DNA from 2 places in the Kitasatospora sp. NPDC001159 genome. Region 1 is predicted to be linked to the other one. Evidence: riboswitches for the same ligand, from Rfam matches in the RefSeq annotation. Region 1 holds a riboswitch; the other holds the start of a gene.
The links. Region 1 has a riboswitch for cobalamin ahead of ACWC9T_RS34175 (HoxN/HupN/NixA family nickel/cobalt transporter). Riboswitches for the same ligand answer to the same signal wherever they lie in the genome.

Region 1 (5,392 bases):
CTCGGTGTGGCCCGCCGCCTCCAGGACCTGCCGGGCGGCCCGGTCGGGTACGCACTGCTCCACACCCGGCCCGAGCGCCTCCCGACCGGCCCGCTGGGCGCGGAACACCAGCCGGTGCAGCTCGACCTGCCAGGGCTCGGGGGCGGCGCCGATCACGAAGGTCCGGGCGGTCGAGATGCCGTAGCCGCGGTACTGGGCGCCCATCACCACGGTGAGGAAGTCGCCCTCCTCCACCCGGCGGTCGGTGGGCTGGTGGGCGGGCTGGCCGGAGTGGTTGCCGGTGCCGACCGAGACCGGGAAGGCGGCCCGGTCGGCCCCGTGGTCGATCATCCGGCGTTCCAGCTCCATCGCGAGGTGCCGCTCGGTACGGCCGACCAGGATCGACTCCAGCAGCTCGCCGAGTGCCTGGTCGGCGATCTCGGCGGCGATCCGCAGGTCGGCGATCTCGTGCTCGTCCTTGACCACCCGTAGCCGCTCCACCACCTGGCCGAGGTCCGCCAGCCGGGCGCCCTCCGCCAGGCCCCCCACCGCCCGGTGCCGGGTGACGGACAGGTCGTGCTCCTCCACCGCCAGGTCCCGCACCCCCAGCCGCGCGGCGGCGGCAGCGGCGGCCAGCGCGGTGTCCGTCCCTGCCGACACCGGCACCTGGGTGACGTCCGCGACGATCAGGTGCTCCCCCGAGTCGTCCGGCGGCAGGTCGTCCGGCAACGCGAGCAGCGCCCGCTCCCGGGTCAGGAGCAAGGTCGCCCCACAGGGCGCGCAGCCCGTCAGATACCGCACGTTCGCCGCCCGAGTAACCAGCGCCGCATCGGCCCCGGCCGCACTGCAGTGCTCCCTCACCCGCTCCCGCCGACCTGCGTACGTATCCGCCATGCGTCGAGCCTACGAAGCCCCACCCCAAACCGCCCGCCGAGCGCCGCCACGAGACGCACCCGGGGCGTTCTCGCGCTCCGGCCCGCCCGGCGGATTCGCCCTCTCCGCGATCCGCTCCAACCCCCCGCTCCCCGCATGCTGCCGCCTCCGCGGAGCTGCCGAACAGCCCACTCCCGCCACCGCCCGCCACACTGCGTCGACGTCCAGCCCCTCCGCGGTGCAGCCGAGCTGCTGCACCCCGGTCGCCGCGCAGGGGGTGCCGGTCGGGGCGGCGGCCGAACGGCGGGCGGTCGGATGGAGTTGGCGCAGCAGTGCGTGCCCCGGCGCGTGCGCCGTGGCGCTACGGCAACCGCACTGACGACAAGCCGAAGCGGCGCCTCCTCACTCCGGGAAGGCGCCGCTTCGGGCCGCGACAAGCGGCCTCAGCGCGGCGGCGGGACCGACACCACCATGGTCAGCCGCAGCACCCGCTCCCCCGCGTTGCGGTAGACGTGCGCGTACGAGGCGTCGAAGGAGACCGTGCTACCGGCCGGCACCGGGTGGTCCGCGCCGTCGTGCACCAGGGTCAGCTCGCCCTCGTCGACCCGGACGGTCTCCACCGTCCCGGCCGGGTGCGGCTCCGAGGAGTACTCCTCGCCCGGTTCCATCCGCCACTCCCACAGCTCCAGCGGCCCGGGCGCCTCGATCCCGTGCAGCAGGGTGCCGGTCCCGCCGCGCACCCCGGTCCAGAGCGGGACGGCCTGGTCACCGGGGATGATCCGGACGTCCGGGCCCTCCTCGTAGTCGAGCAGCGTGGCGATCGAGACACCGAGCGCGTCGCCGAGCCGGACCACGGTGGCCACACTTGGGTTGGTGCGACCCTGCTCGATCTGGACGATCATGCCGCGGCTCACTCCGGAGCGGGCGGCGAGGGCGTCCAGGGTGTGGCCGCGCTCGGCGCGCAGCCCGGTCCCGTCCAGATGGCCGGCATCGCGGTGGCCGTCACCGGCGTGGTGCTGGCCGGCGGACCCGAACGCGGCGGGCCGTCCGCCGCCCGCAGGGCCCTGCTGCTCACCCTGGCCGCCGCGTTCGGCTTCGGCGCCAACATGGCCCTGATCGCCCACGCCTCGGCCGGCGGCGGGCTGCTGCTCGTACTGTGCGTCCAGCGGCTCGTCAACATCGCCGTCGGCGGCGCCGCGCTGCTGATCGGCCGCGCGGCACCGACACCTCCGGACTGCTGTCGGAGCTGCGCCCCCGGCTGCCCCCTGCTCACCGGCATCGGGCTGGCCGACGTCGCCGGCAACGCCACGTACGCGGCGGCCTCGCACGGCGGCTCGGCGGCGGTGGCCGCCGTGCTCGCCTCGCTCTACCCCGTGGTCACCGCGCTGCTGGCGCGCGGGGTGCCGAAGGAGCGGCTGCGCCCGGTCCAGGTGGTCGGCGCCGGGCTCGCCGTCGCGGGCACGCTGCTGCTCGCGGCAGCGTGACCGACGGGCTACTCCGCGAGCGTCCAGCGCTTCTCGACGCCGGCCAGCTTCCAGTACGCGATCGCGATCGCCCACACCACCACGAACAGCCCGGCGATCGCGTACCCGACGTTGTCCAGTGAGATGTCCGCGATGAACCCGGTGACCGGGTCGGTCAGGTCGAGCTTCTCGTGCAGCACGCCGACCAGCTCGATGGTGCCGATGATGAAGGCCACCGCGATCGACAGCCCGGTGATGGTCAGGTTGTAGTACACCTTGCGCACCGGGTTGGAGAAGGCCCACTGGTACGCGAAGTTCATGAACGTCCCGTCCAGGGTGTCGAACAGGCTCATCCCGGCCGCGAACAGCAGCGGCAGGCAGACGATCGCGTACCAGGGCAGCCCGGCCGCCGCGCCCGAGCCGGCCATCACCATCAGGGTGACCTCGGTCGCGGTGTCGAAGCCCAGGCCCAGCACCATGCCGACCGGGAACATCTGCCCGGGGCGGGTGATCGAGCGCGTCGCCCGGTTCAGCACCCGCGCCATGAAGCCGCGCGAGTTGAGGTGCTGCTCCAGTTCCGCCTCGTCGTACTGCCCGGTCCGCATCGCGCGGAACACCTTGATGATGCCGAGCAGCGCCGCCAGGTTGAGCGCGCCGATCAGGTAGAGGAAGACGCCGGAGGTGGTGGTGCCGACCATCCCGAGCCACTTGTGGGTGGTCGACTCGTCGTCCATCAGCGTGTTCGCCAGCTGGGCGCCGCCCGCCACCAGGGCGGCCATGACGACCACCATCGAGGAGTGCCCGAGGGCGAACCAGAAGCCGACCGAGACCGGCCGCTTGCCGTCCGCCATCAGCTTGCGGGTGGTGTTGTCGATCACCGCGATGTGGTCGGCGTCGAAGGCGTGCCGCATGCCGAGGGTGTACGCGGTGATGCCCAGGCCCACCCCGAAGACCTGGGTACCGACCGCGTAGTTGTGGGGCGCGACCAGGAAGATGAGCGTCCCGAAGGCCACCACGTGCATGGCCAGGATCACCCCCATCAGCCCGGCCGTGCGGATGGTGTCCTCGCGCTTCCACCTGAAGGTGGGCAGGACGGCGGGGGCCGCCTCAGCAGGAGTGGCGGTTGCGGGCAGGGTCATCTTCGGATCACGCTCCAGCACCTCGTGGAATGACTTCGTGAGATGCCGTGGCCGGTCTCCTGGCTTACGGGGCTTCCGGACCCGCCTTCCCAGGCGCACGAGGCGCCCAGTGGCACGTGGGTTCGGACAACTCTCCCCCGATCACAGTGGCGAGGGCCGCTCCGGACTGGGACCCCTGAGGGTCCGTCACCGGTCTTCCCGAGCACCACGGCGGGGAACACCGTAAGGGCCCGACGCCACCCTCGCAAGGCTGCGCACTTGTGCAGGTGTTCAGGATCACAAGCCCCTGCCTGCAAGAATGTGCGCATGCATCTCGTACCGGCCGACCGCGCGGGCCACCGCACCATCGACGGACACCGGGTCTGCGAGGCCATCGCCGCCATCGGCGACACCGCGCACGTCCGGTCCTGGGCCGAGCGGTTCTCCCTGCTCTCCGACCCCGGACGGCTCGCCCTGCTGCTCGCCCTGCACCGGGCCGGGCCGCTCGCCGTCACCGACCTGGCGGTTGCCACCGGCATGCGCGACCCCGCCGTCTCCCAGGCCCTGCGGCTGCTCCGCACGGCGGGCGTGGTCACCGGGGAGAAGGACGGACGCGTGGTGCGCTACCGGCTCGTGGACGACAGCACGCGCCCTCTCCTCGACGAGTGCGCCGCCACCGAGCGCCACGAGCCCACCGCGGCCGCGGGCTGACCGAGACTCGGGGCCGCCCGTCCCGCGTGAAGCGGCGCCGCGAGCCGCCCTGATGAGTGCGAGCCGGCCGACTGGCGGATCAGCTGGTCAGGCCGTCTGGCAGGTCGGACACCAGAACAGGTTGCGGGCGGCGTGCTCCTCGGTCCGGACGTCCGTGCCGCAGACCAGGCAGGGCATCGCGGCGCGGCGGTAGACGTAGACCTCGCCGCCGTGGTCGTCCACCCGGGGCGGGCGGCCCATCGCCTCGGGGGTGTGCTCGGGGCGGACGGTGTCGATCCGGCCGGCGGCGACTCCCTCGTGCATCAGCGCGACCAGGTCGGCCCAGATCGCGTCCCACTCGCGGCGGGTGAGGTCGCGGCCGGCCCGGTGCGGGTTGATGTTGTGCCGGAACAACACCTCGGCGCGGTAGACGTTGCCGACGCCGGCCAGCACCTTCTGGTCCATCAGCAGCGCGGCGACGGTCGTCCGGCTGCCCGATATCCGGCGCCAGGCGGCCTCCGGGTCGGCGTCGGCGCGCAGCGGGTCGGGGCCGAGCCGGGCGGCGACGGCCGCCTTCCCGGCGTCGGTGATCAGCTTGCAGGTGTTGGGGCCGCGCAGGTCGGCGTAGCCGTCGTCGTTGGCCAGCCGCAGCCGGATCAGGCCGACCGGGTCGGGTGCGGGGCCGGTGCCGAAGGTGAAGCCGCCGTAGAGGCCCAGGTGGATGTGGACCCAGGCGCCCTCCTCGAAGCCGAGGAAGAGGTGCTTGCCGGTGGCCTCGGCCCCGGTGAGCAGCTGCCCGTCGATCACCTTGGCCTCGTCGGCGAACCGGCCCTGCGGGCTGGAGACCTGGACCGGGCGGTCGCCGAAGGCCTTCCGGTTCTCTACGGCGAGGCGGTGGATGATGTGGCCTTCCGGCACGGGCGTCAGCTCCCCCAGAAGTCGTACGGCAGGACGGGGTCCATCATCGCAGCCGCCACCGACAGCTCCACGAAGCCGCAGGTCAGCGAGGGCACCCGTCAGCGGACCGGCATGCCCATCAGCCGGGCCAGGATCACCCGGTCCAGCTCGGCGGCCGTCCCGGCGATGTCCAGGTAGGAGTTGTCGATGATCGGCAACCCGGAGTTGTACCAGCCGGCCATCCGGCCGTGGATCCGCGCCACCTCTTCGTCGCCGAGCCGCCGGTTGCCGCTGCGGCGGGCGTTGCGCTGCAGCACCGAGTCCAGGCTGGGCAACAGGACGACCGGGATCATGCCGGGCCCGATGTGCCGC
Region 2 (5,392 bases), on a different contig from region 1:
GCGATCACCCCGTGGTGGATCTCGTAGCCCTCGACCCGCTGCCCGTACGCCTGGCCGACCGGCCGGGCGAGCACCTTCTCGGCGCCGAAGCGCACCCGGGTCGGCAGCAGCCCGAGTCCGTCGACGACGCCCGCCCCGGACTCCACCTCGTCGTCGATCGAGCGCGCCAGCATCTGGTACCCGCCGCAGACCCCGAGGATCGGCAGCCCGGCCGCCGCCCGCGCCTTCAGCGCCGGCTCCAGGCCGCGTTCGCGCAGCCAGGCGAGGTCCGCCACGGTGGCCCGGGTACCGGGCAGCACGACCAGGTCGGCGTCGGCCAGCTCCTCGGGCCGGGTCGCCCAGCGGACCAGCACGCCCGGCTCCTGCGCCAGCGCGTCCACATCGGTGAAGTTGGACAGCCGGGGGAAGCGCACCACGGCCACCCGCAGCACGTCCGCCCCGAGCGGTCCGCGGCCGTCCACCCGGTCCACCACCGTCGACAGGTCGAGCGAGTCCTCGGCGTCCAGCCACAGCCCCGGCAGCATCGGCAGCGTGCCCAGCACCGGACGGCCGGTCAGCCCGTGCAGCATCTCCAGCCCGGGCGCCAGCAGCCGCGCGTCGCCGCGGAACTTGTTGACGAACCAGCCGGCCACGTGCCGCTGGTCCTCGGCCGACAGCAGCGCCAGCGTCCCGTACATCGCCGCGAACACCCCGCCGCGGTCGATGTCGCCGACCACCACGACGGGCAGCCCGGCCGCGGTGGCCAGGCCCATGTTGGCGATGTCGCGGTCGCGCAGGTTGATCTCGGCGGGCGAGCCGGCGCCCTCGCAGACGACCACGTCGAAGCGGCGGCGCAGGTCCGCCAGGCACTCCAGGGCACGTTCCAGCAGGACGGGCTTGCGCTCGCGGTAGTCCAGTGCGCCGACCTCGGCCACCGGCTTGCCGAGCAGTACCACCTGGCTGCGGCCGTCCGCGCCGGGCTTGAGCAGCACCGGGTTCATCGCCGCCTCCGGCTCCACCCGGGCGGCCTGCGCCTGCATCGCCTGGGCGCGGCCGATCTCGGCGCCGTCGGTGGTGACGAAGGAGTTCAGCGACATGTTCTGCGCCTTGAACGGCGCGACGTGCACGCCCTGGCGGGCCAGCCAGCGGCAGATCCCGGCCGTCACCACGCTCTTGCCCGCGTCCGAGGTCGTCCCGGCGACCAGCAGCGCGTTCCTCATCCGCCCACCTCGCTCCGCTCGGCAGGCACTTCGCACAATCCGCACCTGTCGATGGTTCGCTCGCTACGCTCGCTCACGCCCTACCCCTTCGCATAAGAAGCCGCAGCAGGACGTGGCCCGCGACCGTCGTACCCAGCGCCAGCGCGCCCACCCGCCGGGACAGCGTGCAGGCCCGCTCGATGTCGTCCACCGTCACCGGCCGCAACTCCTCGCCCAGCACCGGCCGGTGCTCCACCCGCTCGCGTGGCTCCGCACTCGCCTCCGGGCGCTCCTGACCCGGAGCCGACGTTCCTCGCTCCGACGCTCCCTCCTGCGTCGGTCGCCTGTCGCTCGTCGCTTTCGGCTCCGGCGCGCCCTTCGGCTCGTGCGGGTACCGGAGCGTCCCGCCCAGGCGTACGCCCACCGCGCCGGCGAAGGCCGACTCGGCCTGGCCCGCGTTCGGGCTCGGGTGCGCGGAGCCGTCCCGGCGCCAGACCCGCCAGGCGGTACGGGGTTCGGGCGCGGCGGCCACCGTCAGCAGCGCGGTCAGCCGGGCGCCGGGCCAGCCGGCGACGTCGTCCAGCCGGGCCGAGGCCCAGCCGAAGCGGGCGTAGCGGGGCGAACGGTGGCCCACCATGGCGTCCAGGGTGTTCACCGCGCGGAAGACCAGCAGCCCCGGCGTGCCCGCCAGAGCGCCCCAGGCCAGCGCGTTCACCACGGCGTCGGCGGTGTTCTCGGCCACCGACTCGACCACCGCGCGGGCGATCTGCTGCCCGTCCAGCGCGCTCGGGTCCCGCCCGCACAGGTGCGGCAGCCGCTCCCGGGCGGCCGTCAGATCGCCTGCGGCGAGCGAGCGGCCGATGGTGCGCGCCTCCCGGGTCAGCGAGGTGCCGCCGAGCACCGTCCAGGTCGCCGCCGCGGCCAGTGCCGCCCGGCCCAGCGGACGGCGGCCCACCGTACGGTCCAGGGCCAGCGCGCCGGCCGCGACCGCGCCCACGCACAGCGCCGTGTACGCAGTCCCGGCCGCGCGGTCGTCGCGCCACAGGCGGCGCTCCAGGCGGGTCGCGGCGGTGCCGAAGAGGGCGACCGGGTGGCCGCGGCGGGGGTCGGCGAAGCGGGCGTCGGCGGCGTAGCCCGCCACGGCGCCCAGCGCGAAGGCGGCGGCGCGGGTCAGCGGGCGCACGGCGGCGGGCAGCTCGGAGCCGGACGGGGCGGGGCAGCCTGCATCGCGTGCGTGTCCTCACTCAGGGTCCGCGCCCTGGATCGACGTACCGGGGGCGAGAGTCTCCTGGCTTCCGGGTCGGACGCACCCCCGGAGCCTTCCAGCAGCCTGCCAGCAATGACTGACGGCCCGCCGTGGCACCTTCCGAGCGTGCTCCCCGGTGACAGTGGCGGGACCGCGCCGGACTCGCACCGGCTTCCTCTCCATGCCTCCGTTTGGCCCAAGGATCCCATCACGCGGCCGATCCGCGCGTCAACCGAGGTCACGGAGGGGTTGGTCACACGGTGTACCGGGTGTCGTGCTGTGCGATCGCCCAGCGCGGTGGAGGCCTCGTCAGCTGCGCTTCGCGTGTTCGGCGGCTGGGGCGCGCCGAGGGCCGCACCTACCGTTCGGTGTCGTGCGCCGCAGAAAGGCCCCCGTCGCCGCCCCGCCCCCGGTGCCGTTCTCACCCGAGGCCGCCCGCGCCCACCGGGTCGGTCTCGACCTGACCCCGGAACAGGTCGCCGAGGGCGTGCGTCTGGTCCGGGTCCCCGTCCCCGAACCCGACCTGGCCGCCGTCCTCCCCGTCCTCCAGCAGGAACACCACGTCCCCCACCCACTGGGGCACCCCCAGCGGCCCCCGCACCCCTGCCGCGCCCCTCACCCCCCGGTTCTGGCACCTCCTCGCCGCCCGGCAGACGGCCATCCCGGTGTGACGATCCCCTTTCCACTTCTGCTCCCGCATGCCCCGGACGGCCCAGCCCGGTGGCCGGGGGCGCGGGGCCCCGGTGAACTGGTGTACGAACACCGTCCGGTCCGTGGAACAGAGCGGGGAACGATATGCGCTGGGGAACCGCAGCCGTTGTGGTGGCCGTCGCCGTCGGGGCCGGGGTCGTCGTGGCGATCGGCCGCCGGGCCTCCGAGCGGATGGTCCGTCCGGGGGCGGGGACGGGGACGCCCGTGGAGGAGGAGTCCCGGCCCGTCCTGGTGCTGACCCTCGCCGCCGGCCGGGTCACCTTCACCCGCCGCCCGGAGAGCCTGCGGCGGGGCCGCTGGGCCGTGGAGTGGGAGGACAACGGGCACGCGGTGGTCGAGGAGATCCTGCACAGTGACGAGCAGGGCGTCACCCGGCGGCTGGTCCGCGCAGACCGGGGCGTCCTCACGCCCGGCACCGAGGTCCGCTTCACCCCCCGCGTCCTGCTCGGCGACCCCACCGAGGCGCTCGGCCTCTCCTTCGCCGACACCAGCGCCGACGGTGAGCTGGGCCCCCTCCCAGCCTGGCACCTCGGCGGCAAGCGCGGCACCTGGGTGATCCTGGTCCACGGCACCGAGGCCGACCGCCAGCAGACCCTGCCGGTCCTGCCGGTGCTCGACCGCCTCGGCCTGCCCGTCCTGGCCGTCACCTACCGGGGCGACGAGGGCGCCCCCGCCTCCCCGGACGGGTTCAGCCACTTCGGCGCGACCGAGTGGCGCGACATCGAGTCGGCGATACGGCTGGCGCTCGACCACGGCGCGGTCCGGGTGATCCTCTACGGCTGGTCGCTGGGCGCCACCACGGTCCTGCACACGGCGGCCCGCTCGGCCTGGGCCCACGCCATCAGCGGGCTGATCCTCGACTCGCCCGTTCTCGACCTCCCCGCCTCCGCCCGCCGCGGCGCCGTCCGGGCCGGCTTCACCGGTGTCGCCGCCGAACTGGGCGCCCTCGCCGCCGAGGGCCGCACCGGGGTCGACCTGGCCGACTTCTCCCGCCTCGCCGAGGGCGCGGACCTGCACGCCCCCACCCTGGTGCTGCACAGCCCCAGCGACCGGATCGCGCCCTTCAGCACCGTCCAGCGCCTCGCCGCCGCCCGCCCCGACGTGGTCAACCTCCAGACCTTCCCGGGAGCCGACCACGCCGCTCTGTGGAACTCCGACCCCGACCACTACACCGAACTCCTCCGCCGCTGGCTCACCCCCCTCCTCTGACCCGGTCGGGGCTCACCTCAGGGCCAACATCGGCCCTGAACGCGAGAAGTCGACCCACCCGACTACTCGCGCGGCAGCCCCGCCCCCGTCACCGTCGCCCCGGGGCGGTTGCGGGTTCTCCCCGCGGCCCGCGGGCGCCCGCGCGGACCCTGTTCGATTCGCTGTCCGGTTCACGCCCGCCCGCCGTTCCCGCCCGCGCACCAGAAGTCGGCCCCGCCGAGTTCTGGTGCCGAACCCCCACCCGCTGGCACATGCCGCCTGGCCGGATTCCCACCAGCCGCGACCCCGCGCACCCCCGGCCCGACACGCGGCGTGACTGCGCGAGCGAGCACCGCGACGGTCCGGCGCAGCCCTGGCATGACCCCGCCACACGTTTCCGGCCAGGCGGTTTGCCTCTGTTGCCCGATCTTGCGGAGGTGCCGTCCCCGGTCGCCCGGACGCACGGACAACCGGATGTGACAGAAGGCCGGTGCAAGGGGAAGACTGCTCAACGTGACGTCTCGGAACCCGCGCGACCGTGATGCCCCGCTCCCGCCGACGATCGGTACCGGTGCGACGGTGACCCGTCTCCCCGGTACGGCCCACCGACCCTCCGGCGGCAGGCCGGGCGGGGCCGGTGTACCCCGGCGGCGGGGGCCCGCGCCGGCGCCCGGGCGGGGCCGGGTTCCCATGCCGGAGGGCTTCCCCGCGCCGGCCGAGCTCGCGCCGCTGGCCCGCCGGATGCTGGTGGACGCCGTCCGGATCGCCCGCTGGGCCGGTGAACTGGACGAGGTCGACAAGCGTGGCGAGCTGCTCCCGGAGGACGCCCGTGCGGCGGGCCGGGCGCTGGCCATGACGGTCGGCGCCGCCGCCAAGGCCTGGGGGCAGGCGCTGCTGGTCGGACTGGTGGAGGCCAGGGACGGCGGGGCCGGCCCCGGCTGGCGCCTGCACGCCTGGGAGCACGACGACGAGGCCGTGGTGCGCGGCTGGTCCGGGCTCTTCGACGCCTGGACGCTGCTCGCCCCGGTGCCGCCCGCCGCGCTGCGCGGCGTGTTCGCCGTGCTGGCCG

Region 2: it holds a riboswitch for cobalamin, as region 1 does, so the genes downstream of both, ACWC9T_RS12345 (cobalamin biosynthesis protein) here and ACWC9T_RS34175 (HoxN/HupN/NixA family nickel/cobalt transporter) in region 1, are expected to answer to the same signal.

Annotation. Positions count from the first base shown of each region.
Region 1 is NZ_JBSFJV010000103.1:19,162-24,553, reverse strand. Features, by position in the region: gene ACWC9T_RS34190 (M24 family metallopeptidase) at 1-873, opposite strand, end outside; gene ACWC9T_RS34185 (helix-turn-helix domain-containing protein) at 1,296-1,832, opposite strand; partial or broken gene ACWC9T_RS34180 (EamA family transporter) at 1,806-2,336, shown strand; gene ACWC9T_RS34175 (HoxN/HupN/NixA family nickel/cobalt transporter) at 2,345-3,454, opposite strand; cobalamin riboswitch at 3,487-3,679, opposite strand; gene ACWC9T_RS34170 (ArsR/SmtB family transcription factor) at 3,761-4,144, shown strand; gene ACWC9T_RS34165 (Fpg/Nei family DNA glycosylase) at 4,232-5,041, opposite strand; gene ACWC9T_RS34160 (AAA family ATPase) at 5,140-5,392, opposite strand, start outside.
Region 2 is NZ_JBSFJV010000018.1:76,373-81,764, reverse strand. Features, by position in the region: gene ACWC9T_RS12350 (cobyric acid synthase) at 1-1,199, opposite strand, end outside; gene ACWC9T_RS12345 (cobalamin biosynthesis protein) at 1,273-2,361, opposite strand; cobalamin riboswitch at 2,460-2,602, opposite strand; gene ACWC9T_RS12340 (hypothetical protein) at 2,846-3,043, opposite strand; gene ACWC9T_RS12335 (alpha/beta hydrolase) at 3,220-4,344, shown strand; gene ACWC9T_RS12330 (hypothetical protein) at 5,014-5,392, shown strand, end outside.